3 regions of the Oceanobacillus aidingensis genome follow, and region 3 is predicted to be linked to each of the others. Evidence: riboswitches for the same ligand, from Rfam matches in the RefSeq annotation. Region 3 holds a riboswitch; each other region holds the start of a gene.

What was found. Region 3 has a riboswitch for S-adenosylmethionine ahead of metK (methionine adenosyltransferase). Riboswitches for the same ligand answer to the same signal wherever they lie in the genome.
Region 1: linked by a shared signal. The riboswitch ahead of ACFO3P_RS20895 (carboxymuconolactone decarboxylase family protein) and the one ahead of metK (methionine adenosyltransferase) in region 3 are both predicted to bind S-adenosylmethionine.
Region 2: linked by a shared signal. The riboswitch ahead of ACFO3P_RS04840 (iron-containing alcohol dehydrogenase family protein) and the one ahead of metK (methionine adenosyltransferase) in region 3 are both predicted to bind S-adenosylmethionine.

What each region holds. Positions count from the first base shown of each region.
Region 1 covers NZ_JBHSFT010000049.1:298,301-308,541, forward strand. Annotated here, with positions in the region: gene parC (DNA topoisomerase IV subunit A) at 1-2,010, shown strand, start outside; gene ACFO3P_RS20870 (acyl-CoA dehydrogenase family protein) at 2,195-3,337, shown strand; gene ACFO3P_RS20875 (acetyl-CoA carboxylase biotin carboxylase subunit) at 3,354-4,709, shown strand; gene ACFO3P_RS20880 (acetyl-CoA carboxylase biotin carboxyl carrier protein subunit) at 4,711-4,920, shown strand; gene ACFO3P_RS20885 (enoyl-CoA hydratase) at 4,942-5,721, shown strand; gene ACFO3P_RS20890 (acyl-CoA carboxylase subunit beta) at 5,744-7,273, shown strand; SAM riboswitch class I at 7,613-7,723, shown strand; gene ACFO3P_RS20895 (carboxymuconolactone decarboxylase family protein) at 8,111-8,779, shown strand; gene ACFO3P_RS20900 (LLM class flavin-dependent oxidoreductase) at 8,913-10,241, shown strand, end outside.
Region 2 covers NZ_JBHSFT010000007.1:87,022-97,262, reverse strand. Annotated here, with positions in the region: gene ACFO3P_RS04875 (aminoglycoside phosphotransferase family protein) at 1-204, opposite strand, end outside; gene def (peptide deformylase) at 237-794, opposite strand; gene ACFO3P_RS04865 (helix-turn-helix transcriptional regulator) at 778-978, opposite strand; gene ACFO3P_RS04860 (YibE/F family protein) at 2,210-3,322, shown strand; gene ACFO3P_RS04855 (YibE/F family protein) at 3,319-4,101, shown strand; gene ACFO3P_RS04850 (YolD-like family protein) at 4,178-4,453, opposite strand; gene ACFO3P_RS04845 (hypothetical protein) at 4,450-4,665, opposite strand; SAM riboswitch class I at 4,918-5,034, shown strand; gene ACFO3P_RS04840 (iron-containing alcohol dehydrogenase family protein) at 5,132-6,232, shown strand; gene ACFO3P_RS04835 (MetQ/NlpA family ABC transporter substrate-binding protein) at 6,256-7,071, shown strand; gene ACFO3P_RS04830 (glutathione ABC transporter substrate-binding protein) at 7,129-8,727, shown strand; gene ACFO3P_RS04825 (lysoplasmalogenase) at 9,004-9,657, shown strand; gene ACFO3P_RS04820 (NADPH-dependent FMN reductase) at 9,901-10,241, opposite strand, start outside.
Region 3 covers NZ_JBHSFT010000037.1:4,697-14,937, reverse strand. Annotated here, with positions in the region: gene ACFO3P_RS14770 (mechanosensitive ion channel) at 1-522, shown strand, start outside; gene ACFO3P_RS14765 (hydrolase) at 623-943, shown strand; gene ACFO3P_RS14760 (hypothetical protein) at 1,095-1,604, shown strand; gene ytkD (RNA deprotection pyrophosphohydrolase) at 1,635-2,105, shown strand; gene ACFO3P_RS14750 (ABC transporter permease) at 2,133-2,924, opposite strand; gene ACFO3P_RS14745 (ABC transporter ATP-binding protein) at 2,911-3,717, opposite strand; gene ACFO3P_RS14740 (ABC transporter substrate-binding protein) at 3,730-4,716, opposite strand; gene pckA (phosphoenolpyruvate carboxykinase (ATP)) at 4,916-6,502, opposite strand; SAM riboswitch class I at 6,686-6,791, shown strand; gene metK (methionine adenosyltransferase) at 6,960-8,159, shown strand; gene ACFO3P_RS14725 (gamma carbonic anhydrase) at 8,214-8,741, opposite strand; gene ACFO3P_RS14720 (hypothetical protein) at 9,245-9,634, shown strand; gene mnmM (tRNA 5-(aminomethyl)-2-thiouridylate-methyltransferase MnmM) at 9,643-10,215, opposite strand.

The DNA.
Region 1 (10,241 bases), on a different contig from region 3:
ACAACCGATGAGCCGGTTGTTTTACCGGCGAAATTTCCGAATCTCTTAGTAAATGGTTCTACAGGAATCTCCGCAGGCTATGCAACCGACATTCCTCCTCATAATTTAGGAGAAGTAATCGATGCAGTGATTATGCGAATCGATAAACCGGGATCAAGTGTAGATGATTTAATGCGTGTGCTGAAAGGACCTGATTTTCCGACCGGCGGCATTATTCAAGGGGTCGAAGGAATCAAAAAAGCATATGAAACCGGCAAAGGAAAGGTTGTCGTTCGCGGAAAGGCAGCCATTGAAACGTTAAAAGGGAACCGTGAACAAATCGTTGTGACAGAGGTACCTTTTGAGGTGAACAAAGCAGCAATGGTGAAGAAAATGGACGAGCTCCGTATTGACAGGAAGGTCGAGGGCATTGCGGAAGTACGCGATGAAACAGACCGGACAGGCCTCCGTATTGTTGTTGAGTTAAAGAAGGATGCAAATAGTGAGGGTATTTTAAACTTTTTATATAAAAACACAGACCTGCAGATCACATACCATTTCAATATGGTTGCTATCAAAGATAAAACGCCGACACTCTTATCCCTGCCGCAGCTTCTAGATGCGTATGTCAGTCATCAGCGCGAGGTTGTAACGAATCAAACCCGATTTGATTTAAATAAGGCGAAAAAGAGAGCACATATTGTCGAAGGCTTAATCAAAGCAATTTCGATTTTAGATGAGTTGATTGCCACCATCCGCGCATCAAAAGATAAGGCGGATGCAAAAAACCAGATTATGGCTAAATACGGTTTTACCGAACCACAGGCGGAAGCAATTGTTACTTTGCAGCTTTATCGGCTGACAAATACGGATATTGTTCAGCTTGAGGAAGAAGCTAGCGAATTAAGAAAACAAATGGAGAAGCTGTCTGCTATTTTGGAAAGCGAAAAGAAATTATTGCAAACCATTAAAAATGATTTAAGACAAATCAAGAAAAAATTTGCAGATGACCGCCGCACCCATATCGAGGAAAAAGTGGAAGAACTGAAAATTAATATTGAGGTGACCGTGGCAAGTGAGGATGTGTTAGTTTCCGTAACCAGAGACGGTTATGTCAAACGAACCAGCCTAAGGTCCTATGCAGCTTCCAATAGTGAGGATTTACCGCTGAAGGACGATGATCATCCGATAAGTCTCCTGGAAATCAATACAACGGATAATATCATGTTATTTACGAACAAAGGAAGATATATTATTTGTTCTGTTCACGAGCTTCCGGATATACGCTGGAAAGATATGGGACAGCATATTTCGCATATTGTTCCGCTGGAAAAAGAAGAACATTTTATTAAGGTCATACCTGTACGTGATTTTAAAGAAGAAGACGGCTTTCTAATGTTCTTTACTCGAAATGGCATGGTCAAACGCAGCGAATTTCAGCTTTATGAAGCGCAGCGACGTGGTAAGGCGTTAATTGCGTTAAATCTGAAAAATGATGATGAACTGGTTCATGTAAGCCGTACAGATGGCGGGAAAGATATATTTATCGCAACCAACAAAGGCTATGGTCTATGGTATGAAGAAGCAGAAGTGTCCATTGTCGGGCAGAGAGCAGCCGGAGTAAAATCGATCTCTTTAAAAGAGGATGATTTTGTTGTCAATGGACAAGTATTTGATCTGGAAGCACCAAAAGATTTATTTATCATTACGCAGCGCGGAGCCAGCAAACGCATGAAGCTAAAATCCTTTGAAAAAGCAAGCCGGGCGAAGCGCGGATTGCTTATGCTGAAGGAATTAAAGAAAAAACCGCATCGGATCCAAGGATTCTTTATGGTAAATAATCAGGAAATGATTTGCTATAAAACGAAAAATGGCGATACACAGAAGGTATATCCGCTGGAGTTATCCGCCTCCGATCGTTATGGCAACGGATCGTTTATGATTGATGCCGATCAGACCGGTGAAGTGATGGAAGTATATAAAGAAACAGTGTATGAAAAACCATTTGAAAATAATGATGAAGAATCGTAAAAAAATGATATTAACTCCCTGACAATGCCAAAACATTGTTAGGGAGATTTTTGTATTTTAGTTGAATAAAGAAGTCAGAGCAGCTGCTCAAGAAAAAGATTTTTATCTTTTCCTTTGCCTAATTCCCAGCTTTTGATAAAATGATAATGTAAGCGTGTTCAATTCGTCAAAAGGGGGTACGAGAATGGATTTTGATTTAACCAAGGAACAAAAGATGATTCAGCGGATGGTTTCTGACTTTGCTGAAAAAAACATCCGTCCAAGAGCAATCGATATTGATGTTAATGCAGCTTTCCCGGAAGATATTTTTCAAGACATGGGAGAGCTTGGTTTATTAGGGATTCCATTTCCTGAAAGCTATGGAGGCTCGGGCGGTGACACCGTTTCCTATGCCATCGCTGTAGAGGAAATCGGCCGCCGATGCGGAAGTACGGGCTTAAGTTATGCCGCTGCAGTTTCTTTAGGTGCCAGCCCGATTTATTATTTTGGAACAGAAGAACAAAAGCAGCGGTTTTTAAAACCAATTGCTGAAGGCCGTTCTCTTGGAGCTTTTGGTTTAACAGAACCGAATGCAGGGTCTGATTCCGGGGGGACAAAAACTACTGCTAAATTAGACGGAGACGAATATATTATTCAAGGAGAAAAATGTTTTATTACCAATGCCAGTTTTGCAGATTTTATTATTGTAACGGCAGTCACGAAAAAGGATGCAAATAACAAGAATAAAATATCTGCCATCATTGTGCCGACAGATGCTGAAGGGCTGACTGTCCGCAGTGATTATGACAAAATGGGCGTGCGCGGGTCAGATACCGCAGAAGTCATCTTGGATAATGTCCGTGTTCCCAAAGAAAATTTACTTGGTACAGAACATCAAGGCCATCAGCAATTTTTAAAAACATTAGATGGAGGAAGGATTTCTATTGCGTCATTAGCTGTCGGTATTGGTCAGGCGGCTTTAGACCGTTCCTTGCAGTACGCGAAGGATCGTAAACAATTTGGCAAATCCATTTCCAGTTTTCAGGCGATCCAATTTAAATTAGCAGATATGGCGATGGAAATTGAGCTTGCTCGTAATATGGTTTATAAAGCAGCCTGGTTAAAGGATCAGAATAGAAGCTTTTCCAAAGAGGCAGCATACGCAAAATTGTACGCAACGGAAATGGCATTTCGTGCGGCAAATCAGGCGATTCAAATTCATGGCGGTTATGGTTATATGCGTGAATATGAAGTAGAAAGGCTGCTCAGGGATGCTAAGTTATTGGAAATTGGAGAGGGGACATCTGAAATCCAACGCTTGGTTATTGCAAGACAGCTAGGCTGCTAGAGAAGGAGAGAAGATCATGATACAAAAAGTATTGATTGCTAATCGCGGTGAGATAGCCAGAAGAATTCTTCGCAGCTGCAAAGAATCAGGTATCAGGACGGTAGCTGTCTATTCCGAAGCAGATGAGAATGCTTTATTTAAACAAGAAGCTGACGAAGCTTATCCTATCGGTCCTTCACAAGTGCAGCAAAGCTATCTTCAATTAGATAAAATTATAGAAGTGGCCAAAAAAACAAATGCCGATGCAATTCATCCAGGCTACGGTTTCTTGAGTGAAAGCCCTTCATTCGCTGAACGCTGTAAAGAAGAAGGAATTATTTTTATTGGACCGGAAGCGGCTATTTTAAGTCTGATGGGAAGTAAAATTGAAGCTCGAAAAGCGATGATAGCAGCGGGGGTGCCTGTAATTCCCGGTACTGATCGTGCGGTGGAATCGCTGGAAGAAGCGGTCACTTTTGCTGAGCAAATTGGCTACCCTGTGATGTTAAAAGCATCTGCAGGCGGTGGAGGTATCGGAATGGAGGTTGTTCACACTTCGGATGAACTGCGAAAAGCTTTTGAAAATAACTCCAAGCGGGCCTTGTCTTTCTTTGGGGATGGAGCAATGTTTTTAGAGAAACACATAACAAACAGCAGGCATATTGAAGTACAGGTTTTAGCAGATTGTCATCAGCATACGGTTCATTTATTTGAAAGAGAATGCTCTATTCAGCGCCGGAATCAAAAGGTCTTAGAAGAAGCCCCATCGCCATCTATTTCTGAAGCACTTCGCATGAAATTAGGAGAAACAGCTGTTATCGCTGCGGAGGCAATTGATTATACCAATGCCGGAACAATTGAATTTTTAGTTGATGAATCGGAGCAATTTTATTTTTTGGAAATGAATACACGTATTCAGGTAGAGCACCCCGTCACAGAAGAAATAACAGGGATTGATATTGTCAAAGAACAGATTCGTATTGCCAATCAGCAGGCACTGTCTTTTACACAGGAAGAAATCACCCGAAACGGGCATGCGATAGAAATAAGAGTTTATGCAGAAGATCCCATTCGATTCTTTCCATCGCCCGGAAAAATCACAGCACTGGAACTGCCTGAAGGAGAAGGTGTCCGTAATGAATGTGCTGTTGCATCCGGAGATATGGTAACTCCTTTTTATGATCCAATGATTGCAAAACTGATCGTTTTTGGGGAAAACCGGGCAGAAGCGAGGAATAAGCTGGAAAAAGCGCTTGGTCGATTCAAAATAGAAGGGATAAAAACCAATATACCGATGCTTCAGGAAATTATCACCTATGAGGCATTTAAAAAAGGAAATACACCAACAAACTTTTTAGATAAATATTATCAACCAACTACAGGAGGGAATTAAGATGGAGATTAAAGCATCGATGGCAGGAAATGTGTGGAAGATTACAGTGCAACAGGGAGAGGCTGTGGAAGAAGGGCAGGATGTCGTTATTCTAGAGTCAATGAAAATGGAAATTCCGATTGCTTCAGAGGGAAAAGGGATTTTGAAGGAATGGAAGGTGCAAGAAGGAGATTTTGTTAATGAAGGAGATACGATTGCAATCGTTGACTAAATCAGTTTGGAGTGAACGCCTATGCAACTTGTAAACGTAGAAACAGTGGATAATCATATCGCTGTTATCACATTAAATCGGCCGGAAGCAGCCAATGCATTATCTTTCGCGTTACTAACAGAGTTAGAGAATTGTATTCAAAAAATCAGTACGGATCGTGCTATACGCTGTGTGATTATTACAGCCAGCGGAGAAAAAGCTTTCTGTGCCGGAGCAGATTTAAAAGAACGAAAGGCAATGAATGAGGAGGAAGTTGTTGCTGCTGTACAGAAAATTAGCAGACTTGCCGATTCCATAGAAAAAATAGAGGTTCCTGTAATTGCTGCTATTAATGGCGTCGCCTTTGGAGGCGGACTGGAAATCGCTTTAGCCTGTGACCTGCGCATTGCGGCCAATCATGTAAAGCTGGGGTTGACGGAAACCTCTCTGGCGATTATACCCGGAGCCGGCGGGACACAGCGTTTGCCAAGATTAATTGGAATCGGCCAGGCGAAACTGCTTATTTATACTGCCAAAACAATTTCAGCAGAGGATGCATTAGCCATTGGACTGATTGAGCGGTCAGTCGCCACTTCTTTTTTACAAGACGAAGCAATAAGTATTGCCCGGAAAATAAGCCAAAATGGACCGATTGCTATGAAGCAGGCTAAACAAGCGATTAATCAAGGAATGGATCTTTCGATAGATGAAGCGGTTCAATTGGAACATGCAGCTTATGTAAAACTAATACCGACAAAGGACAGAAAAGAAGGATTGCTTGCATTTCAAGAGAAAAGAAAGCCTGATTACCATGGAAGTTAAAGCCGGAAAGGAGAATGCTTATATGCCTGTGAATCAAGAACTTAAGGAGCGTATAGAAAAAATAAAAAAGGGAGGAAAACAAAAGTATCACGACAGCAATGCTGAAAAGGGCAAGCTTTTTGCTAGAGAAAGAATCCAGCTTCTTTTTGATTCTCATGAGACACTTGAGGATGGTTTATTTGCCAATGCGATGGATGAAGACCTGCCGGCAGACGGCGTGGTTACAGTAACAGGAAAAATAAACGGTCAGACAGTTTGTGCGATGGCAAATGATTCGACCGTCAAAGCAGGAAGCTGGGGACAGCGGACGGTGGAGAAAATTTTACGTATTCAAGAGACGGCTGAGAGGCTGGAGGTGCCCATGGTTTATCTGGTAGACTCTGCCGGTGCCCGAATTACAGATCAAATAGATATGTTCCCGGGAAGAAGAGGAGCGGGACGTATTTTCTATAATCAAATTAAGCTGTCAGGAAGAGTGCCGCAAATCTGCTTATTGTTTGGTCCATCCGCTGCCGGCGGTGCCTATATTCCGGCCTTTTGTGATATCGTTGTCATGGTTGATGGGAACGCATCGATGTATTTAGGTTCACCGCGAATGGCTGAAAAGGTCATTGGCGAAAAGGTTTCTTTAGAGGAAATGGGCGGAGCAAAGATGCACTGTACAACCTCAGGAGTAGGCGATGTTTTAGTAGATACCGAAGAAGAAGCGATTCAATTTGCACAGAAGTACTTAACGTATTTTCCTGCTAATTTTCGTGAGAAGCCAAAAAAAGCAGCATCTGTAGAACCAAAAAGCTTTGATAAGCCAATCAGCGAAATTATTCCAGAAAATCAAAATGCTGCTTTTGATATGTATGAACTGATTGACCGTACAATTGATGAAGGCAGTTTTTGTGAAATAAAAAAGCGGTTTGCTCCAGAATTAATTACTGGGCTGGCCCGTATCAACGGTCAAAGTATAGGAATCATTGCTAATCAGCCACGTGTAAAAGGAGGCGTTCTTTTTACGGATTCAGCAGATAAAGCAACAAAATTTATCCAATTATGTGATGCGTTTGAAATTCCGCTGCTGTTCTTAACGGATGTACCAGGATTTATGATTGGAACAAGAGTGGAGAAGCAGGGAATTATTCGCCATGGAGCCAAAATGCTGTTTGCAATGAGTGAGGTAACGGTACCTAAAATTTCTGTTATTGTCCGAAAGGCTTATGGAGCTGGTCTATACGCGATGTCAGGGCCGGCTTTCGATCCGGATTGCTGTTTAGCCTTTCCAAATGCACAGATTGCTGTTATGGGACCGGAAGCAGCAGTGAATGCAGTAGAAGCAAATAAAATCGCTCAGCTTCCAGAAGAAGAAAGGGAGGCATATATCGCAGAAAAGCAGGCCGCCTATAAAGAGAACATTGATATTTACCGCTTAGCTTCCGAAATGATTATTGATGATATCATTGATCCAGATCATCTTCGGAGCGAGCTGACAAGACGTTTCACCATTTATCAGAATAAGAAAAAGCAATTTACCGAGAGAAAACATGGGGTTTACCCAGTGTAAACAAATAATGGAAACGCTTAGGCTAGAATGTGGTCTAAGCGTTTTTACTGAAAACAAAAAAACATTAATTCACCATAATTGTATTATGTAAACTAAATGATGAATTTTAAGGACACGATGAAAAAAGCTGCTCAATCGATTTAGCATCGTACTCTATAGCAGGAAAATATAATTACATGTGATAAAACAACCAGTCGCCGCTTACAGCAAAAAGATATCTGCTAATATTATCAATAGATTTTGATCAAGAAACGCTTCATTAAATTAAAATTTCCACTTGACATATTTTTTAGAATTCGATAACATATGAAGAAATCTTAAAAAACTAAATAATGTAATTCCTTATCAAGAGCCGGGGGAGGAACTGGTCCTATAATCCCGCAGCAACCATTACTGGAAACGCAGTAAAATGGTGCTAATTCCAGCAAGTTTTCACTTGAGAGATGAGGCAGTGTGTAAAGAAACCCTCTTCTTCTGGAAAAGGGGTTTTTTCATTTTTAAACAAGGGTAGGGAGGGAATAATTTCAAAGGGGCAAGCATGGCTTAAAACCGAGTAATTAGATAGGTAAAGTTTAATTATTATGGTGGCTGTAAGAAAATTAACGAGATGGATTTACAATTTGTATGATTTTATCGCAGCACAAATCAGTGGGCAAAGGAAACAGACCAGGTTCACGATGTCCTAGGGCTGAAACTGGGACTGGGACTGCGATTACTCGTCCCATCGAAGAGCTTTTGCGATTAACCGTCCTATTATAAAGAGTTGTGCGTCGAAAAACCTTCACTAATTGAAGTTTCACTGTATGACAAGCCAAAATTTTAAATGTATGAGGAGAGATTTCATTGACTAAAACAGATAGTTTATATCAAAAATCTTATTTTAACCGGATAACAGAATTAAAAGAATATGCACCGGAAGCGTTTCAAACTTTTTTTGCTTTTAACGATAAAGCATTAGCTGAGGGTGAATTATCAGTTAAATTAAAGGAATTAATTGCGGTAGCCGTAGCGCACATTACGGGGTGCCCGTACTGCATTGATTTACATGTGGGGAATGCTAAAAAAAATAACGCTGATAAAGAGGAAGTAACAGAGGCCATTTTTGTTGCAACAGCTCTAAAGGCTGGTTCAGCGGTTGCTCATGGTGTGAATGCGCTAAATGCGTTTGATGAAGAGGAAAAAGACGAGCTGTACAAAGCATCCTATTTTAATAGATTAACCGAATTTGGTGACATTGATGCGGATACATTCAAGGCATTTGCTGCTTTTGATCATAAATCTATCAAAGCAGGCAAATTGACCGAAAAGGAGAAAGAGCTTATCGCGGTGGCATCAGCACATACCACAGGCTGCCCGTATTGCATTGATCTGCATACGAAAAACGCCAAAAAAACAGGATCCAGCCTAGAGGAAATATCAGAAGCGATTTTTGTGGCAGCAGCTTTAAAAGCCGGGTCCGCAGTGGCACATAGTGTGAATGCCTTAAATGCTTTCGATGAATCTTAAGTAATCAGCAATTCAGAAGTAAGGGCCGATACCAAAATCAATGGCTGACTGCATCAAATGAGAGATAGTCAATTATAGATTTTGGTGAAGCGGTCAAGATGAAAATTTATGAGAAAAGGAGCTTATCGAAACGATGACAAAACAAATTCACCTGAATGGATTTATTCAAAATTCACCTTCCCCTCACTCGACAGGATTATGGAAGCATGAAAAGGACGAGGGGACAAAACATAATGACCTGTCATATTGGATAGAAACAGCAAAAATCCTGGAACGCGGTAAATTTGATGCCATGTTTATTGCTGATGTGCTTGGAACCTACAGTGTATATGAAAATAGTCATGAAGCAGCTGTCCGGCATGCTGTACAGCTTCCGGCACATGATCCATTGATTCCGATTTCTGCTATGGCGGCTGTCACTGAAAATCTCGGCTTTGCGCCAACAATTTCTGCTACATATGCACAACCATACGCACTCGCAAGGCAGCTATCTACACTGGATCATTTAACGAATGGAAGAGTTGCCTGGAATGTGGTGACTTCTTATTTAGAAAGCGAGGCAGTCAATCTTGGCCTTTCCAGCCGTCTTCCTAAGGAACAGCGCTATGACCGTGCAGATGAATTTCTCAAAGTCGTTTATAAACTTTGGGAACACAGCTGGGATGACAATGCTGTTGTTCATGATGGCACAAAGGATACATTTGCACAGCCGGATAAGGTTCGTTTGATTAATCATGAAGGTGAATTTTTCAATGTACCTGGTCCGCATTTGGTTGAACCTTCTCCGCAGCGTACGCCTGTTTTATTCCAAGCAGGAGCTTCACCAAAAGGAAGAGATTTTGCAGCGAAACATGCAGAGGCGGTTTTTACTAAAAATCATTCCTTGGATGCGTTAAAGGCCTATGTTGCAGATATTCGGAAACGAACAGAGGAACAGGGCAGAAATCGGCAAGATATATTTGTTTTTCCTATGATTTTGCCAATCATTGGGTCAACGGAAGAAGAAGCGCTGGCAAAGTATGAAGATTTAACAGACCACGTCAGCTACGAAGGAACTGCGTCTCTCCTTTCCGGACATACAGGAATCGATTTTTCAAAATATAATCCGGATCAGTATATTGAAGATATACAGACAGAAGCAGTACAGGGAAATCTGGATATGTATACAAAAGATCCTAATAAGAAATGGACACTGCGGGAAGCTGTTAAAAATCATGGACTCGGCAATGGTACGGTGAAATTTATCGGAACACCTGAACAAATTGCAGATCGAATGGAAGAATGGGCATTTGAAGGTGACGTGGATGGTTTCAATATCGCGCAGACCTATTCTCCGGATACATTTCGGGAATTTGTGGATTTAGTTGTTCCTGAATTGCAAAAACGCGGCATTTACCGGACTGAATATGAAGGGAAGACGCTTAGAGAAAATATGTTTGGAAATGGAACACCCCATTTACCC
Region 2 (10,241 bases), on a different contig from region 3:
CCACTCCACAATGGGAGCATACTGGTCAATCCACGCGGTCAACTTTGGCGTAGAAGCACGTCTCTTTTCATATACCTTCAAAAAATAAGCAGCATCCTCCGCCTTTATTTCAAAGGCAAGGGACGCCCATCCTCCCTGTTTGGATTGTACGTGAACAGGATGGACTCCATACGCTTCCTGTAATATTGCAGTAAACGGATTCACTGCGATTCCCCCTTCCCTAAAAAGCTTGAATCCTACTGTAAATTCAAAAATGGCCGTTCTTTATTAATCCGGTCAAAAAACATGATGCCATTCAGGTGATCCATTTCATGCTGTACTAAGATAGAGCTATATCCCTTAAAGGTATATGTATGCTCCTCTCCCTCTGTATCAAAGGCCAGCACCTTTATTCTCTCATAACGCGGCACGTGTCCAGATACTTCCCTGTTTACAGACAGGCATCCTTCCCCTTCCGGAAGATAGATTATATTTGCAGCATGGCTGATCAATTTGGGGTTAATCAGCTTTAATTCCATTGTTTCCTCCTTTTCTGTCTGATATCGTATGACAAACATGCTTTTATTGATGCCGACTTGATTTGCTGAAAGCCCTGCTCCCGGCCTCAGCTGATATTTCTTTGCTATCTCAGGATCCTGACTGTTTTTCAAATACGTCATCATGCATTCCAGCTCTGTTTTCGTTTCCTCCGAAACAGGGAGAGATACAGGGTCTAACTGTTTTCTCAAAATAGAATCCCCCTCTTTTTTAATATCTTTCATCGTTACACGGTAGTCTTTATGAAATTTTGTCATACATAAACACCTCTTCTACATTTTTATCAAGCGCTCTGGATATTTTAAATGCCAGTTCTAACGTCGGATCGTATTTATCATTTTCCACACAGTTAATGGTTTGCCTGGAAACACCGCAAAGCTTAGACAATTTTTCTTGTGTCATATTCGATTGCTTCCTTAATTTTTTAATCTTATTCTTCACTAAACTAAGCTCCTTTTTGTCAAAAGCGTTTGACAAAATTGTAGCATGGAATTCCTATAAATGTCCAAAAAGTTGGACGGGTTGAAATACGCACTCCCTTTTGGTACATACTAAAATAAGAAGGTTATGGGTGACTTTTTGTTTTATTGCAATGTAACTGATTGGGACTGGGACTGCGATTACCAATGTTGTCAGGTTAATGAATTTTCTTAAATACTCAACTTTCGCACCTAAGAATAAGCAAATATTTCTTGCTATTCCAAGATGAACATGTTCTTCATTACCATGCTTGCATTTTGGTGAAATATCCGGCCTTTTTGGAATTGATGATGGTGCATAGCTCCGCTCCGGCCAACCACTTCGCTTTCCATGGGGACGGCTTCAGCTAACTTGAAAAGAAAACCGCTTTTCAAGTGGATCTTCAGCTCGCCCTGTTCCCATAGGAGTCTGCGTGGTTGGCCTGCGCTCTGATAGGATTCTACAGCGAATGAAAGAAATAAGATTTTAATGAGCTGAAGGAAATAGCAACTTTCGTCTGAACAACCCAATCATGACAGCATGAATATGAAATACAGGGAATAGCATTTATGCTCAGAAAGTAATCTTGACGGAACATTTTACCATACAGCATGAAAAAGATGTTCTATATGAAAAAGATGTTCTATCTGATTAAACATCTATTTGGTGAGTTGTTTTTTCACGTATAGAATATCCTACTAGCGGAGGCGGACCGTTTTGACTCCTGAGGGATCAGCACCATCTGAAGATCCACTTTTGCCAAGTGCTCTTCTTGGCAAAAGTTAGCTGAAGAGCGTGCCCCTAGGCAGACTAAGGCCGCAACGTCCTGTTGCAACGTCTGCACTAGTACGTCCTGTACGTCGGAAAGCAAAACGGTCCGCCGCAGCGGTCGCATTAACCTGACATCATTGAGACCTGCGATTACTCGGTCTATTAAAACCGTTGCTGCGATTACTCGCCCCATCGAAGGTCTTTTGTATGATGCCCGCTTCAAGCATAGAGAGAAACTGAAAATTCTAAGCAGGAGAACCAACAGCCAATAACGGCCCGGTTGGTTTAATTAACATTTCGCAGGGAATGAAAAGGCCCCCGCGGAATGAAGCTTCCCTTTATTCCCCGAAATTTTGTGATGTTGTATGTATCTCCTTCTTATTAAAAGTGTTATCATAGTATATGTTTTCGGAAATACGAATAGGACAATCCTATTTTTGGAGTGATTATATTGAAGGCATGGTTAAAAAATCGGACCAGGACCGAATATATTACCGTCTGTCTATTACTAATCGGTTTTATCGCATCGATGATATTTATCAATAACAATTATGATTTATATGATAGAACGATTGTTCACATTACCGATGTTCAAGAAATAAATAGAGAAGATCAGCCAGATGAGCATGGCAATCAAGATGAAAAAGTCACCCAGCATATCGTTGGAGAAGTAAAAAATGGTTCAGATAAAGGAGAAATAACTGAATTTGATAATGAATATGTCCAGTCCCTGGCATTGGACTATGAGTTATCTGCAGGCAATGAAATCTTTCTTGCTCAAGACGGAGAAGCAACAGGGGATATTAAACGGGACAAATATTTCGTGTTTGTCGCATGGATATTCCTGATTATTTTATTAGCAGTCGGAAAATCCAGAGGTGCTCTATCCGCACTGAGTTTGTTTGTCAATGCAGCTATTTTGTCATTTGCATTAGATATTTATATACAGAATCCAAGCATCAGTCTTTCTGTTATTACTGCAATCAGTATTATTATTTTCACCATTCTCTCCCTATTGATGGCGACAGGATTTAACGAAAAAACCTATACAGCTATTTTAGCTACATTAATAGGGACCGTAATTTCATTGGTGATTGCTTATGCAGCACTGCATTTCACTGGCGAACAAGGACTGCGCTATGAAGAAATGGCCTTTTTAACCAGGAACCCGGAAACCATCTTTATGGCAGGGTTACTAATCGGTTCCTTAGGAGCTGTAATGGATGTAGCCATTACATTATCAGCTTCCATGTTTGAAATGTATGAGAAAAATAACCGGATTGATTTAAAAACATTAAAAAAAGCAGGTTACGAAGTCGGGAAAGATATCATGGGCACCATGACCAATATTTTATTTTTTGCCTATGTCAGCGGGTCCCTTCCCATGCTGTTAATCTATTTTAAAAATGCAGCACCGTTCGGCTTTACCATATCAATGAACCTTTCCCTTGAATTAACACGTGCTTTAGTCGGCGGAATTGGGATTGTATTGACCATTCCGATTGCCATCTATATTTCCATTTTCTTTATCCGGAGAAAGCAGGCGAAATTATGAATGTACTTGTATTACTGGCAATCATATTATTTGCATTAATGGCTTGGGTCGGCGGTATGAAGGGCGTACGCTCTTTTATTGCCCTCTTTATCAATTTTATCATTGTGCTTATGGCTGTATTCGTCATGAATGACCCGTCCGGGAATCCAATTATTATTACGCTTATTGCATGTGGTTTCATCAGTGCTGTCAGCTTGTTCTTCATCAACCGGGTAAATAATAAAACGATGCTTGCTTTCTTATCTACGATTGCAACAATGGTTATTTTAATCTTTTTCATTATTATTTTAACCGAACAATCCATGATTTATGGACTTGGGGAAGAAGAATCTGGAGAAATCACAGCTTTCAATGTGCATATTGGATTAAATTTCATTCAAATTGCTACAGCTGTGATTATTATGAGCACGATTGGGGCGATTGTAGATACTGCCATTTCAATCACCTCTCCGATGCGTGAAATCCACGACCAGAATCCGGAAATTTCCAGAAAGAATCTATTTTTCGCCGGCATTCGTATTGGCCGTGATATTCTAGGTACAAGCACAAACACGCTATTCTTCGCCTTTTTCGGAGGGTATATGGGACTGCTAATCTGGTTTAAGGATTTAGATTACTCTCTTGGCCAAATTATAAATGCCAAAGTGTTCAATGATGAAATGCTTGGAATCCTTATTTCGGGCCTTGGCATCGCTCTGGTTATTCCGATTGCTTCTCTGATGAGTGCATATTATTTGAAGAAGCAGAAAAAGGACATCGCGTTGGATGAGCAGAAATAGGTAAAAGCAGCCTTACGCTGTTTATGTTTAGAAATAAGCCCGAATGATTCCGCTTGGAATACATTCGGGTTTTTATCTACAATATAAAAACGTCCATTACATCATTAAACTTAATGATTGTAAAATCCTTTTGACCCAGCTTATCAACTATAGCTATGTGCTCGTCTTGATAGTTAATGCTGTCTATATATCCTTTTATATGATGAACATGACAATCCTGATAGCATTTCACTTCAATAAGCAAATTATCTTTATGTGCGATAATTAATTGAAAGCAATTCTGCTTCCGTTGCCGCTCATTTAACATTGTTTTTTCTTTCGTATTCCTTTCTTCCTGTACACCAATATTCAAGCCCCGACGCTCCTTTTTACACACCCTATGGATAAAATATTTTCTATCTTAAAGCTGCGCACCTGTTTTTTATAGTAACAATAAGCAAGAATCCTTTTATCATCTATACCTACGACGCGAATAACACGCTGCGTTACATTGTTATGGCGGTCGATATAATAGATCATGATTTTTTCCTTTTTATCCAGAGAATGATGAAGTAATCCAATCATATTTATTCCTCCAAATAAGAACTTTTGTTCTGAACATTTGTTCTTATTATATCAAAAAATAAGAAAGAGTAAACATGAAATAAATGGATGAATGTGTTTTAAAAGAAACGAGCGATAATCCGTTCAAGTATTTGGATTTTGGGACCAAAAATGGTGCTGATTAACATAATTAGCCCGCCAGCTCCCTTGCATCAAGCTATATTTGACTTTTCTCATATTTCATATTAAAATGTATCCACAGTTACATAAGAACTCTTATTGAGAGTGGCGGAGGGACTGGCCCGATGAAGCCCGGCAACCTTTCTAGAACTCGTTCTAAAAAAGGTGCTAAATCCTGCAAAGTGCATAATGTGCTTTGGAAAATAAGAGAGGACGTTTCGTAAATGAACTTATTCAACCTCTCTAGAACGAAATAGAGAGGTTTTTTATGTAGCATTTAAACACATGTAAAAGGGGTTATCTTACCATGCAAACAGTTACTGTAAAGGGATCGCCCAGCCATTATCAAATCGGTGAAGGTTCTCTGGAATACCTGATAGAAAATCTGAATGACTTGCGGGTGAAGCGGATTGCTGTAGTTGCCGGGCGTACTGCTTGGGAAAAAGCAAAACCATATCTTCCTTCTGCATTGCTGGATCAAATAGAGGAAAAAGATATACATACTGCAGATGGGCATTGCACCGTGGAACGAACTGACAGACTGGCCTCGATTTATGAAGAACAGCAAATAGATGCTGTCATCGGCATCGGCGGGGGAACAGCTCTGGATATTGCCAAAGCAGCGGCTGCCAATGCGCAAATAAAAAGTATCTTAATCCCAACGATTGCCGCCACCTGCGCAGCTTGGACGCCATTAAGCGTCTTTTATCAGGAAGATGGTGCTCATTCTCATTACACTGAGTTTCCTGAATCTAATACACTCGTAGTGGTAGAACCAGCAATTATTGCAGAAGCTCCTGTAAAATACTTAAAAGCAGGCATTGGCGATACGTTAGCCAAATTCTATGAAGCTCGCTCTCTAGTTGAAGCCTTCTACCCTGAAGGCACGCTTCCAGTCTGGCTGCAAATATCTCAATTCGCCGCTCGTGCCTGCAAGGATATTTTGCTGGATGACAGTGAAGCAGCAATCCAAGCTTGTGAGAGTAACCAAGTCACTGATGCTCTTATTCGTGTTATCGAAGCAATTATCGCAACAGGCGGTATGGTTGGCGGCTTCGGCGGAAAAGCTGGACGAATTGCAGGTGCGCATTCCATTCATAATGGGTTAACTGCTGCCCCGCAGATTGCCGATTCACTTCACGGGGAAATTGTATCCTACGGCATTTTAGCTCAGCTTGCTATCGAACAGGATAAAAACGAGCTTACGAAGCTATTAGCTTACTATGATACATGGGGATTCCCGACAAAATTAGCAGACTTCTCCATACATACGGATGATCAGGAGCTGCTGGAAACCATTGCGAAAAAAGTGACACGGGAAGAAGAATCCATTCATTTGATGAAAGAAGAAATTAATGCAAATACCGTTATCGACGCATTTTTACAACTTGAGAGTGTTACTAAATAAAAAAAGAAAGTAGGAAAATCATCATGAAAAAGAAATATTTACTTCTTATTACAGCTTTATTATTCGTTTTCCTCGCTGCTTGCGGAGGAGATGAGGAAGAGAGCGGTTCAGATTTACTTGAAGACGGCGTATTGACAGTAGGTGTAACAGCCGGTCCACATGAAGAAATTGTTGAAAAAATAGCTGAAATTGCAGCAGAAGACGATTTAGAAATTAAAACAGTTGTTTTTAGTGATTATGTGATGCCAAACGTTTCACTGGATGAAGGTGAAATTGACATCAGCAGCTTCCAGACAGAGCCTTTTATGGACAGCATGGTGGAAGAAAGAGGCTTGGATATTGTGAAGGTAGCAGATACCGTTACTTTCCCGATGGGAGTTTATTCCGAATCGGTTGATTCTCTGGAGGACCTTCCTGATGGCGCAACATTAGGGCTCCCTGGCGACCCTACAAACAGCGGACGTGCTTTATTATTATTTGAACAAGCTGGTCTTATCACATTAGAAGAAGGCTTGGGTGTAAATGCAACCGTAAATGATGTAATTGACAATCCGAAAGACCTTGAATTACTGGAATTAGACTCTGCACAAATTCCAAGACAGCTTGGCGAAGTTGATGCAGCAGCAATCAATTCAAACTTTGCAATTGAAGCAGGGCTTTCACCCAATGATGATTCGCTCTTTATCGAGCAGGATTCTACATTCGTTAACTTGATTGCAGCTCGTACAGAAAACCAAGATGATGAAGTCGTTCAGCAATTTATTGATATTTACCATACAGACGAAGTGAAAGAATTTATTGAAGAAAACTTTGATGGCTCTGTTGTTCCAGGCTGGTAAATCTTTATTTTCAGGTAATATACTCAGACTACGATACTTAAAGGAGAAAACAGCATCATGAGAATACAGAAAAAGATATATGTACTTGCATTTATTGCTCTGTTCAGCCTGGTACTTGCCGCCTGTGCCAGTGAACCAGATGACAATGCATCCTCTGACAGCAATACGACAGAGGGAGGATCGCAGGGCGGCGATTTAATTATTACCACACCAGCCGATGCTGTATCGCTTGACCCGGCAGCATCCAATGATACTCCGTCCAGTGATGTACAAAGAAATATCTTTGAAACGCTTGTTACCCAGGACGAGAATATGGAAAATCAGCCTTTGCTGGCAGAGGAGTGGGAACAAATTGATGATACGACATGGGAATTCAAGCTTCGTCAAGATGTGACCTTCCATGACGGCTCTGATTTTAATGCGGACGTTGTAAAGGCAAATATTGACCGTACGCTTGACCCAGAGGTTGGTTCTCCACGGGCAATCATGTACAATATGATTTCCGAGGTAGAAGTTATTGACGATTATACGGTTCATTTTAAAACAGAATATCCTTTTGCAGCGTTACCGGCACACCTTGCTCATCCCGGCGGTGTGATGATTTCAAAAGACCAGATTGAAGAAGACTATGCCGCAATGGAAGATGGCGAAGAGGCAGGTACTGTCATCAGTGCAAACCCGCAAGGCACCGGCCCTTTCAAATACGAAGAATGGAAGCCAGGGCAGCAGGTACGCTTAGTTAACAATGAAGAGTATTGGGGCGAACCGGCACTGCTCGATTCCGTAACTTTCAAAGTAGTTACAGAAGATCTGACCCGTGTCGCAGAATTAGAGACTGGTGCTTCTCAAATCGCTAATTCCCTTAGTCCGTCAGATGTAGCTCAAATTGAAAATTCCGATCATTTATCAGTGCAGTCTCAGGACAGCCTGGCATTATCGTATTTAGGTTTTAACATGGACAAGGAACCGTTTGATGATGAACGTGTCCGTCAGGCAATTGCAAAAGCCATTAATAAAGAGGAAATTCTTTCCGGAATCTATGACGATGTCGGGATCCCCGCACACACACCGATTGCGCCAAGTGTATTCGGATACAGTGAAGATATAGAGGATCACGAATATAATCTGGAAGAGGCCAAAGAGTTACTTGCTGAAGCAGGCTATGAAAATGGGTTTTCTACCACGATTTGGACAAATGATGACCGTCAGCGCATCGATACAGCAACAACAATCCAAGCACAGCTGAAGGAAATTGGTATCAATGCGGAAGTAAGAACGGTGGAATGGGGAACAATGCTGGAACAGACTGCCAACGGGGAACATGATATGTTTGTCTTTGGCTGGACCACTGTTACCGGTGATGCGGACAACGGGCTATATCCTTTATTCCATTCAGATAATTTAGGCGAACCAGGAAATCGCACCTTCACAGAAGATGAAGAACTCGACGATTTATTAGATCAAGCCCGCCAGGAAAGTGATCCAGATGAACGATTAGAGCTTTACCGCCAAACCCAGGAATTACTTGCGGAAATCACGCCAATGGTTTATATCCATCACCAGCAATATTTGTTAGGTGTCGATGACAGCGTAAAAGGGCTGACACAGTCTCCGACACAGCTGTTAAATTTAAAAGATGTTTCTATTGAAGAATAAAGAATCTCCCCTTGTCTATGATGGACAAGGGGAGTTTTTTATTGAATGCTGTTAACAAAGGATTACAGCAGTATTCAGCTTCGTATGTACAAACAATACAAAACAGCCTCCCTATCTTCAACGGAAGCCTCTATCTCTTCCGATGTTAAAAATAGGTTTGAAAAAAGGTTTTCTGTTTATATATCTAGAATTTGTTATCTAAGCATTTTTTTACTATGATGGAACTAAACATGTCTGAAGATTTTTATTTTAACAAGCGAAGGGAATGTACCCATTTTGATACTTTATCGTTTACCCATATTAATTCTGACGACTGGAATTGTTTATATATTTATTTCACCATCTGAGCCATTAGCATTTAGTATTTTCTTCAAGGTGATTCCAATGGTGCTGATTCTGATTTATGCTTTTGAAAAATCGCTGCCAAAACGAAAGTCCACGCATTATTGGATTATTGGCGGTATCAGCTTGTGCTTGATTGGGGATGCGACGCTGCAGTGGTTTTTCATCGGCTTGACCGCGTTTTTTATCGGACATGTACTATATATCGTTGGATTTTTAAAAGAATGGCGTTTTTCTTTGCCAAGAAGTCTTTCTGCGGTTCCGCTTATTCTTTTTGCTGCTTGGATTGGCTATCAGCTTGTGAGTAATCTTCAAACTAACGGGGAGACAGGTTTCATCTTTCCTGTCATTGCCTATATCGGAATTATCACGCTTATGGCGTTCACAGCAATCATGACAGGAAATCGCTGGGCTATTCTCGGCAGCCTTCTATTTATTATTTCTGACAGTGTTCTTGCGTGGAATATGTTTATCACCGGCTTTACAGGAGCTCATGAAGTCATTATGCTTACGTATTATGGTGCTCAATTTCTTATCGCCCACAGCTTGTTTACCATTGATTCGAAGCAAAAAGGAATGGCTTGGTAATCGCTAAGTCTTCTTTTCACCCTCTGGGCATAAGTGCGACTTTAGCTCTGTCTACGCCTGTCGGCTTGCCAATCGCTAAGTCTTCTTTAAAGGAGATGAGCTCGAGGGCGACGGAAAACGGAGTATATTTCTAGGGCCTAAGATTACTCACCCCATGAAACCCGTTGGGCTCCAACTATTTCTTATTTCTTAAATAAAGAAAAGCCCTCTTAAGAAAACAATTTTTCAGTAAGAGGGCTTTTCTTATATAAGCGACGTTAGCTCTGGGTGCTTCTGCATGAGATCTACATAATGAATCAAATCATCTGACAGCTTATTTAAGCGGTCAATGACGTTTTGATTCGAGATTACATAGTTTGTATAATCTTTTTCTTCAACAAATACATATTTCGGAATCACCCATGCGTGCATATAGTGAAGAATCGGCTTCAAATGCTGCTCGGGTACTAAATAATGCTTTGTTGTTCCTGCTGTTGCAATAATAGCAACCACTTTATTCCGAAATGCATCCATTGGCAGAAGGTCGAACAGATTTTTTAATGTTCCTGGAATAGATGCTTGGAAAACAGGCATTCCAAGCAAAA
Region 3 (10,241 bases):
AAAGCAGTGGACCAGGCGAAATGGACACCATCTTATATTGGCGGCTATGTTGTACAGATTTTAATTATTTTCTTCTTAACGGTGCAGGCATTGTATATTATTCAGTTGGATTTCCTGGTAGGAATTGCAACCGCGATTACTGCTTATCTGCCAAATGTTCTGGCAGCAGTGCTTATTTTGGGCATTGCTTTATTACTCGGTTCAATGGTGCAAAAAGTATTACTGCATCTGTTAAATGGACCGGCAACTGGTGTACTTGCAGGGTTTGCCAAGTATAGTATTTTGATTCTGGCAGCATTTATGGCTGTATCCCAATTAGGTATTGCATCAACTATTGTAAATAGTGCATTTATCTTGCTGCTGGCCGCATTAGCATTGGCCTTTGGACTTGCCTTTGGTTTGGGAGGAAAAGATTTTGCAGCAAAATATCTGCAGAAATTTGATAGAACAATTGATAATACTTCCATTAATCAGGAGCAGCAGAATCGTACGGATAACACGGACAATAATGATAATCTGTAATAACAGTTTGAAAAGGCGTGTATACCTTCAAAGGTATATGCGCTTTTTTCATATTTAAGAGATTATTTTCGTTTTTTGCGGAGAATATAATCGTGAGGTGATGATATTGGATAAACAAAAATATTTTATCAGTATTGGACAAGGTGAGATTTCCCGGATTCCGTATCAGGGAAATGATGATTTTGTGATTTATGCGACGGCAGAAGAGATATTAATGCTGCGCAGAAAATTTGAAGGACTGCATGAAGCGAGTTTTGACAGCTATAAACGTTCACATATCCCTTTTGTGCCCTACCATTTGGACACTGCCAATGATGTCTATGATGAAACGATGGCAGGAGTGTATCAAGCGTTATATGATCTGGGGGATGAAAATACGAAGAACCATATTCGGACTATGGGAATATTGGATGAAGAGTAGGTAAAAAAGTACTTTGGTATGAAAATGTTTAGATGATATAATAAAAAGGTACAGTATAGTGTATGGAAAATCAGAAATAAAGAATTTTTCATCAGTAAAAACAGGTTTTGTTTAGACAGGAAACATAGATAAGAAGAGGGAGTGCTTGTAGATGAGAAAGCTCGCTTTAATTCTTTGTTTTACAATGATGACAGCCGTTATTTTATCTATCACTGTACCTGGAGAGTCTGCTGGCGAAGGAAACAATCAGATTGATGCATCTGCAGAAGCAGAAGAAATGCAGCCGGATCAGGATGAAGTTATTCGCGTTATGAATGGGTTAGAAGATACATTGAAGCAGGATGCGGATGATTCGTATAAGCTGAAGCATTATGCAACAGAACAGGAGCTTACAGAAGCTTTTGAAGCATATGTTACACCAGAATTAGCCGCAGCCTTTGTTGACTATTACTTCCGGGCTGAAGCGGAAGGCGTTTATGTTATCCCGACACAAACGGAGCCATGGTTTCAAGAAGAAAATGAATATGATATGATAAATATATCAAATCATTCTGTACAAGTAGTACAGGAAAATGAAAATGACATGGTAGGGAGTTACACTCTTGTGGTGGAGATGGCATTTCAAAACGGCTGGAAAATTCAAGATATAAGCTATAAGTGATAACAGCCCTGTGGGAAAGTAGTGGAAGTAGTGAACGTTTTTAAGGATTTTTACAATAATACGGTACAATTATCTTTTTTAGATCATCCATTTTCAAAAAGCCCTAAGCATGTATGGGTGATTTGCAAATATAAAGATAGATGGCTGTTAACGGATCACAAGGAAAGAGGAATTGAATTTCCTGGAGGGAAGGTCGAACCTGGAGAGACAGCAGAGCAGGCAGCTGTCCGGGAAGTTATGGAGGAAACAGGGGCAACGGTAAACAAGCTCCATTACATTGGACAGTATAAAGTGGACGGGCGTTATGAAACAGTCATTAAGAATGTCTACTATGCGGAAATTGATGAATTGATTCCGCAATCTACTTATTATGAAACGAAAGGTCCGGTATTCCTAAAGAATATCCCGACGAATGTAAAAAGGAAAACGGATTTTAGTTTTATTATGAAGGATGCTGTACTGGAATCCTGTTTGCTCCGGATAAAAAAATCGTATGTATAAAAATAGCAGTCAGCTGAGCGCTGGCTGCTATTTTCGGATCAGCATCTGCTCTATTTTTTCTACGGTTTTGTACATAATCGCCGCAAGGATAGCGATGATGACAAGGCTGGACATAACAAGCGTAAAATCAAATACCTGAAAGCCGTAAATAATTAAATATCCTAACCCCTGTTTGGAAACTAAATATTCCCCGACAATAACTCCTACCCAGGATAGCCCGACATTCACCTTTAAGGTGGAGATAATAGCTGGTAAGGAGGCAGGAAAAACCGCTTCTTTAAAGCATTGCCATTTTGTTGCTTCAAAGCTCCGCAACACTTTTAAATAATTTTGGTCTACCTCGTTGAAAGCCGCAAATACAACAAGGGTGGTAACAATAACAGAAATAATAAATCCCATCGCAATGATGGATAAATAGCCGGGACCAAGTGCTACGATGAGTATCGGGCCGAGAGCCACTTTTGGCATCGCGTTAAAAACTACCAGATAAGGATCCATGACTTTCGCAAAACGATGAAAGCTCCAGAGCATAGAAGCAATGATAATCCCGGCAATTGTGCCGATCAAAAAGCCGAGGATGGTTTCAAGCAGCGTAATCTGAATATGACTGAGTAAGGATCCCTCTAAGAGCCGGCTCCATATCGAGCTGAATACCCGGCTGGGCGAGCTGAAGAGCAGCGGATCTATCCAGTAAAACCTGCTGGCTGTCTCCCAGAGAGCAAAAAATAAAATTAAAATAGACAGCTGCCAGGTCAGTACAATCTTAGCCTCTTTTTTTAATTTTTGCTGATAGAGTGCAAATAACTTAGGGCCGTTCATAAGCATCCTCCTCTAGAGGCTTTACTGTATCTTTTTGCTGGTCTAAGTCCGCCCAGATTTTATCGAAAAGCCGGCTGTATTTTGGATGCTTTCTTGCCATAAACGGTGATTCATTTCGTAATTCAACAGGCACGTCATATACTTTTTCAATTGCACCGGGATGCGAAGACATCAGAATAATCCGGTCGCTCATTGAAATAGCTTCCCCAATATCATGTGTTACCAGAATCGCTGTTTTTTGATAAGCTTTTAATAAATCAGCTACCAATACTTCCAGTTTTAGCTTTGTCTGAAAATCCAGAGCAGAAAAGGGTTCATCCAGTAAGAGAATTTCCGGCTCTGTGATAAGTGTTCTGATTAATGCCGCCCGCTGCCGCATCCCTCCTGATAATTCATTAGGGTATTTATCTGCGACATTTTCTAGACCGACTTCTTCCAAAAGGGCAATTGCTCTTTGCTTTAAATCCTCTGGCTGCCGTTTTCTGATTCTGGGTCCAATGAGCACATTATCAATAATATTTTTCCAGGGAAACAGATAATCCTGCTGGAGCATGTAGCCGATTTCTAAATCGCTTCCCTCTATTTTCTTACCGTTCACTAAAATATTGCCTTCAGCAGGTTGCAGCATTCCAGAGATAAGAGAGAGCAGCGTAGATTTACCACAGCCGCTTGGTCCGAGCAATGAAATGAATTCATTCTTTTTCACAGAGAAAGAGATATTGTGCAGCGCTTCTGTATATTGTTTTTTGGAGAAGTAGTAATGAGATACCCGGTCTAATGTAAGATAAGACATTGTTGGCCTCCTTTATTCCCCGATAATCCGCTCTGCATACTCTGTGTTGACGAGATCTTCATAGGGAGCGTCTCCAGGGAGTTCTCCAGCTTCATCCATAATATCTTTTAGGTTTTCCCAGGCATCCTCTTTCAGCAGTGGAGATGTCGCAAAGGATCCCTGCTGTTTATAACGGTCGATGGCATTCGCGAGCATTTCTACATCGGTATCTTCAAAATATGGCTCTACCACTTCGGCAATTTCTAACGAATCTGTTTCCTGCACCCATTGCTGTGCTTTATAGATTGCTCTGGTAAATGCTTCGACCGTTTCCTCTTCTTCATCTAAAAAGCTTTGCTTTGCCATGAAGACAGTGTACGGCACTTGCCCGGATTCTTCTCCGAAAGAGGCGACAATCTCGCCCTGGCCATTCGCTTCAAAAATACTTGCGGTTGGTTCAAATAACTGCACATACTCATAATCGCCGCTGGCAAAAGCGCCTGGAATATTTGCAAAATCAATATTCTGAACTAAATTTAAATCTTCTTGAGGGTTGATATCATGCTGCTTCAAAACATACTCTCCAACCATCTGGGGCATTCCGCCGACACGCTGGCCGAGAAAATGGCTGTCGCGTAAATCCTCCCAATTAAATTCTTCATCTGCATCCTTGGCTACTAAAAATGTGCCGTCTGTCTGAGTCAGCTGGGCAAAGTTCACGGCGTAATCCCTGGAATCCTGAGCATAGACATAGATAGATGTTTCTGAGCCGACCAGCGCAATATCTGCGCTGTCAGATAACAGTGCTGTCATTGTCGTATCGCCGCCCCATGTTGTTTGCAAATCAACCTCCAGTCCTTCTTCTTCGAAAAAGCCTTTTTCTAAAGCAACATATTGCGGTGCATAAAAAATAGATCGTGTGACTTCTGCAAGGTCTATCTGGGTCATTTTATTTTGATTACAGGCACTAATGAGAAGCAGAGAACAAATCAATAGAATGAAACAAGCAAGCTTTCTCATTTTCTTCTTCCTTCCTTTCTCAAAAAACTGTTCTTGAATATCTTCTATAAATATATGTTTCGCGGGATGATTGTGTGAACGCCTAGAATTTGGAGATTTTGTGAGGTGAAAAGGAAAGAGCAGCAAGAAAAAAGGGTAAATCCAAATTGGAGTTTACCCTTTTAACGCGTGAATATGCTATTTTGGAGAAGCTGTTTGATTATACTGGACGATACAGCGGACCAGCCTGTTGAATTGTTTCGCTGACTTCCGTGAATTTCTCGAAATTCATATGAAATTTTCCAGCTAATTTTTTAGCTTCCAATTCATAACTTTCCTTATCCGCCCAAGCATTTTTAGGAACAAGCACTTCATCAGGAACACCTGGAATGGATTTTGGAATAGCCAATCCGAAAATTTCATCTGTTGTTGTTTCCGCGTCATTTAACTCGCCGATTAAAGCGGAATGCACCATCGCACGCGTGTAGGATAATTTCATTCTCGTTCCCACACCGAACATGCCGCCGGTCCAGCCAGTATTAATCAGAAATACATTTGCATCAAATTTATCAATTTTTTCTCCGAGCATTTCTGCATAGACAGATGGATTTAATGGTAAAAACGGAGATCCGAAGCATGCTGAGAATGTAGCTACAGGCTTAGTTACACCACGTTCTGTACCAGCCAGTTTGCTCGTGTATCCGCTTAAGAAATGATACATTGCCTGCTCTTTTGTCAATTTACTGATTGGCGGCAAAGTACCGGAAGCATCTGCGGTCAGGAAAATAATTGTATTTGGATGTCCAGCCACACTTGGCTCTAAGCTGTTATCAATATTTTCTAATGGATAAGCTGCCCGTGTATTTTCTGTTAACGAAGTATCATCATAATCCGGGACGCGTGTATCTTCATCCAAGGCGACATTTTCCAGAACAGATCCGTAGCGGATCGCATCAAAGATTTGCGGTTCTTTTTCTGCGGATAAATTAATGCATTTTGCATAGCAGCCGCCTTCAATATTAAAGACACCCTCGTCACTCCAGCCATGCTCATCATCACCGATTAATCTTCTGTCAATGTCAGCTGAAAGTGTGGTCTTTCCAGTTCCGGATAACCCGAAAAATAAAGCAACATCGCCTTCATCTCCAACGTTAGAGGAGCAATGCATGGACAGAACATTTTGCTCAGGGAGCAGGAAATTAGCTACAGAGAAGATAGATTTTTTTATCTCTCCAGCATATTCTGTTCCGCCGATAAGCACAATGCGCTGTTCAAAGGAAATGAGAACAAAAGCCTCGGAGTTTGTACCGTCAACTTCCGGGTCTGCTTTAAAACCGGGAGCGGAGATTACTGTAAAATCAGCTTCATGTAATTGCTCCATGTCTTTTTCAACAGGAATAAATAATTGTCTTGCGAATAAATTATGCCAAGCGTATTCATTGATTACCTGAATAGGCAGTTTGTATTTTTCATCCGCACCCGCATAAGCTTGCAGGTGAAAAATTTCCTCTTGGTTATCTAGATAGGCAATCACTTTGCCCAGCAGCTGATTAAAGACTTCCTCTTCAATAGGCTGATTAACATTTCCCCAGTCTACCTTATCCGCTGACAAAGCATCTTTTACAATAAATTTATCTTTTGGAGAACGTCCCGTGTATTTTCCAGTGGTGGCACGGACCGCGCCAGTAGATGTTAATTTTGCTTCATCACGATGAATAATTTTTTCAATAAGCTGGCCAACAGAATAGTTGCTGTAAATATTAGTTAAAGTGAGCTCCTCCAGTATACTTCTCCGCAATATTTTCATAAAGCAATTATTCACTCCTTAATTAATGGTTTAGAATTGATTTTATCTTGAAATATGTTTATTAGTATAACACATTAAATATAATAGTCCATACTAATTTATAAAAAATTATTTTTTCTGTCACAAATGATAATAAGGTTGACAGGAGAGGCTTGTTTCGTTAATCTAAATATTGAACGGATACTCTTATTTGGAGATGGTGGAGGGACAGTCCCGATGAAGCCCAGCAACCTCACTTGAAGTGAAAGGTGCTAACCTGATGCAAGGATCATTCCTTGAACAATAAGAGCGAAAGGCCAATAAGTTTTCCTTTCCTCATATATTTTGAAGGAGAGGTTTTTTTGTTTTTAGGAGACTTTTTAAATATCCTCTAAAAAATGAAACCACATTGGGTGGAATGATAAATTTATATTGAAATAGAGTTCCGTAACATTATTGGAGAAGGGGAGTTAGCCTTATGGCTGCAAATCGTCGTTTATTTACTTCTGAGTCAGTTACTGAAGGGCATCCGGATAAGATGTCTGACCAAATTTCAGACGCTATTCTGGATGAGATTCTCTCGAAGGATCCGAATGCCAGAGTAGCTTGTGAAACTACGGTTACAACTGGAATTGTTTTAGTTGCCGGAGAGATTTCTACAAGTACATATGTAGATATTCCTGCAATTGTACGTGAAACAGTACAAGGAATTGGCTATACACGGGCAAAATATGGTTTTGATTCAGAAACATGTGCTGTATTGACTGCTATTGATGAGCAGTCTCCTGATATTGCCGGCGGTGTGGATGTTGCGCTGGAAGCAAGACAAGGACAAGAAAGCGAAGAAGAAATCGAGGCAATTGGTGCCGGTGACCAGGGATTAATGTTTGGTTATGCATGTAATGAAACTGAAGAGCTGATGCCTTTACCAATTTCTTTAGCACACCGTTTATCCAAAAGATTAGCAGATGTCCGGAAGGAAGAGATTATCGGCTATCTGCGTCCAGACGGGAAAACACAGGTAACCGTTGAATACGGTGAAGATAACCAGCCGCTGCGTGTAGATACGGTTGTCATTTCCGCGCAGCATCATCCGGATATTACGAATGAACAAATCGAAGCGGATATTATTAAACATGTTGTCGAAGCTGTTGTACCCGGTGAATTACTGGATGAAAAAACAAAGTACTATATTAACCCGACCGGGCGCTTTGTTTTAGGCGGTCCGCAAGGCGATGTCGGCTTGACCGGAAGAAAGATTATTGTAGACACTTATGGAGGCTATGCCAGACATGGCGGCGGCGCTTTTAGCGGTAAAGATGCAACGAAAGTGGATCGTTCTGCTGCATACGCGGCCCGTTATGTTGCTAAAAATATTGTTGCTGCAGGTCTTGCTGATTCTTGTGAGGTTCAGCTGGCTTATGCGATTGGCGTTGCACAGCCCGTTTCTATCTCAATCAATACGTTCGGTACAGGGGAAGTCAGTGAAGAGAGATTAGTGGAAGCAGTCCGGGAGCTTTTTGATTTGCGTCCGGCAGGTATTATCCGCATGCTTGATTTAAGAAGGCCAATCTTTAAAAACACAGCTGCTTACGGCCATTTCGGACGTACAGATATTACATTCCCATGGGAAAAAACAGATAAAGTCGAAGAATTAAAAGCGTTGACTGCAAAATAAAAAAACGTCAGGTGTTTGAAGATGCCTGACGTTTTTCTTTGGAATAGGATGGTTTTACTCATTTCCGCCCATGTTTGTTTCTTTTAAATAATATTGTCCTTTTTCCACATAGGATTTACGGATGCGGTCCATTTCTTGATAGTCTTTATCGGTTAATTCACGAACCACTTTAGCCGGCCTACCCATAGCTAATGTGCGGGGCGGTATTTTTTTGCCCGGCGGCACCAGACTTCCTGCGCCGACAAAAGCATGCTCCCCGATCTCTACGCCATCTAAAATAATGGACCCCATGCCAATCAGCGCATGATGGCGTATAATTGCTGAATGCAAGGTGACTTGGTGTCCAACAGTGACATCATCTTCAAGAATTAACGGCATATCAGGACTTTGATGCAGCATAGAGAGATCCTGGACATTGGTACGCTTACCTATTTTTGTCGGTGCTACATCACCGCGAATCACCGTATGAAACCAAATACTTGCTTCTTCTTCAATCGTCACGTCTCCGTTGATTACTGCATTTTTGGCAATGAATGCGGCAGAATCAATAGACGGGGTTATTCCTTTATATGATTCAATCATTTGTATTCCTCCAACTCAGTCATATTGATTAAAGTATATCAAAGGAAATATTATCTGGAAAGGCAGTTCTAAATGAGTTGATTTTAGTACTGAATGAAGGAGAAAGACTTGTTATTCCTATCGTAATCTCCTAATTGTAGGCATATATTCTAAGTCATTTGTTTGATGTGGATAATAAGTTTGAATGTAGATTTATTTCTTTTTATCCTCTACAGATACGCATCTTTTTATGGTAGAATAAATAAGCTGGTTACTTAAGGATAGTAATAACATAAAGAGATAAACAGAAATGCTATTCTAAGTAATTTCCACGTTGTTGATTTGACAATGGGAGCAGTAACAGATGTTCCAGTCATAACTGGAATAAGTAATTGTATAAATCTGTTTTAATCTCGCTATGGATAATGGGACATCCATACAAACAGGCGGACTTTTACAGAGAGAGAAAGTTTTGCATGTGGCGCAGAGAACTGATTTATCGTTAAAAATGGGGTTGTACTTTCATGTTGATTCAAATTGTAATAGGGATTTTATTTTTTATCGGTGTCTATATACTGATAAGCGATGAGCAAAAATGGCTGCGTCTGACAACATTTGGTTATTTTATTTTGCTAACTATTATTTTTGCAGCCGGATATATGAATCAGTTGAACAGCCTGCAAGACCCTGAACTGGGTGACCTTTCTGCATTGCGCGACTGGGTTTATCTATTTGGATATTTATATTCTGTCCCGCTCATGGTTGTATCAGCTTATATTTGGATTCCCTATCCCAAAAAATATAAGACACTTCGCTCCCGTGTGCTCATGATTTCATTTATTATATTTATTATCATGACAGCCGGGCACTTCTTAAATTTATTCTTTCGATTACTATTTTTAGGAATTGCATAAGAAACGCTCTATGATGCAGAGCGTTTCTTTTTTTCGATAGCAATTAAAAAAGGTGCTTTATTTTGCTGATTGATAAATTGGTACCTGAGCACTTGATATTCTTTTTGATTTAATTGTGAAGCGTAAGAAAGAACCGCTTCTTTTTCTTCCCCGCCGCCCGGGTGTCCATAATAAATAACCAGAACGATCAGACCGTTTGTTTTCAGTTTTTTCAATATCGCTTCAACCGAGGCGATGGTGGAGGGCGCTTTTGTGACTATTGATTTATCGCTTTTTGGCAAATAGCCAAGGTTAAAAATAGCGCCGCCAAAAATTTCTTCTTTAATATTGCTATGTATCTTTTCATGGCTGTCCTGAATAAGGGTTACATTATGACAGTCATTTTCGTAAAGTGTCGCTTTCGTATTTTGAATGGCCTGCTCCTGGATATCAAATCCATATACCTTGCCGGAAGGGCCGACAGTCTGGCTTAAAAATAATGTATCATATCCGTTTCCACAGGTCGCGTCGATAGCTGTATCTCCTTCTTTCAGGCTTTCTTTTAAAAGTGCATGTGCGCAGGTTAAAACATTTAATAGCATGTTACTGTCTCCTTCTGTATTTTTTC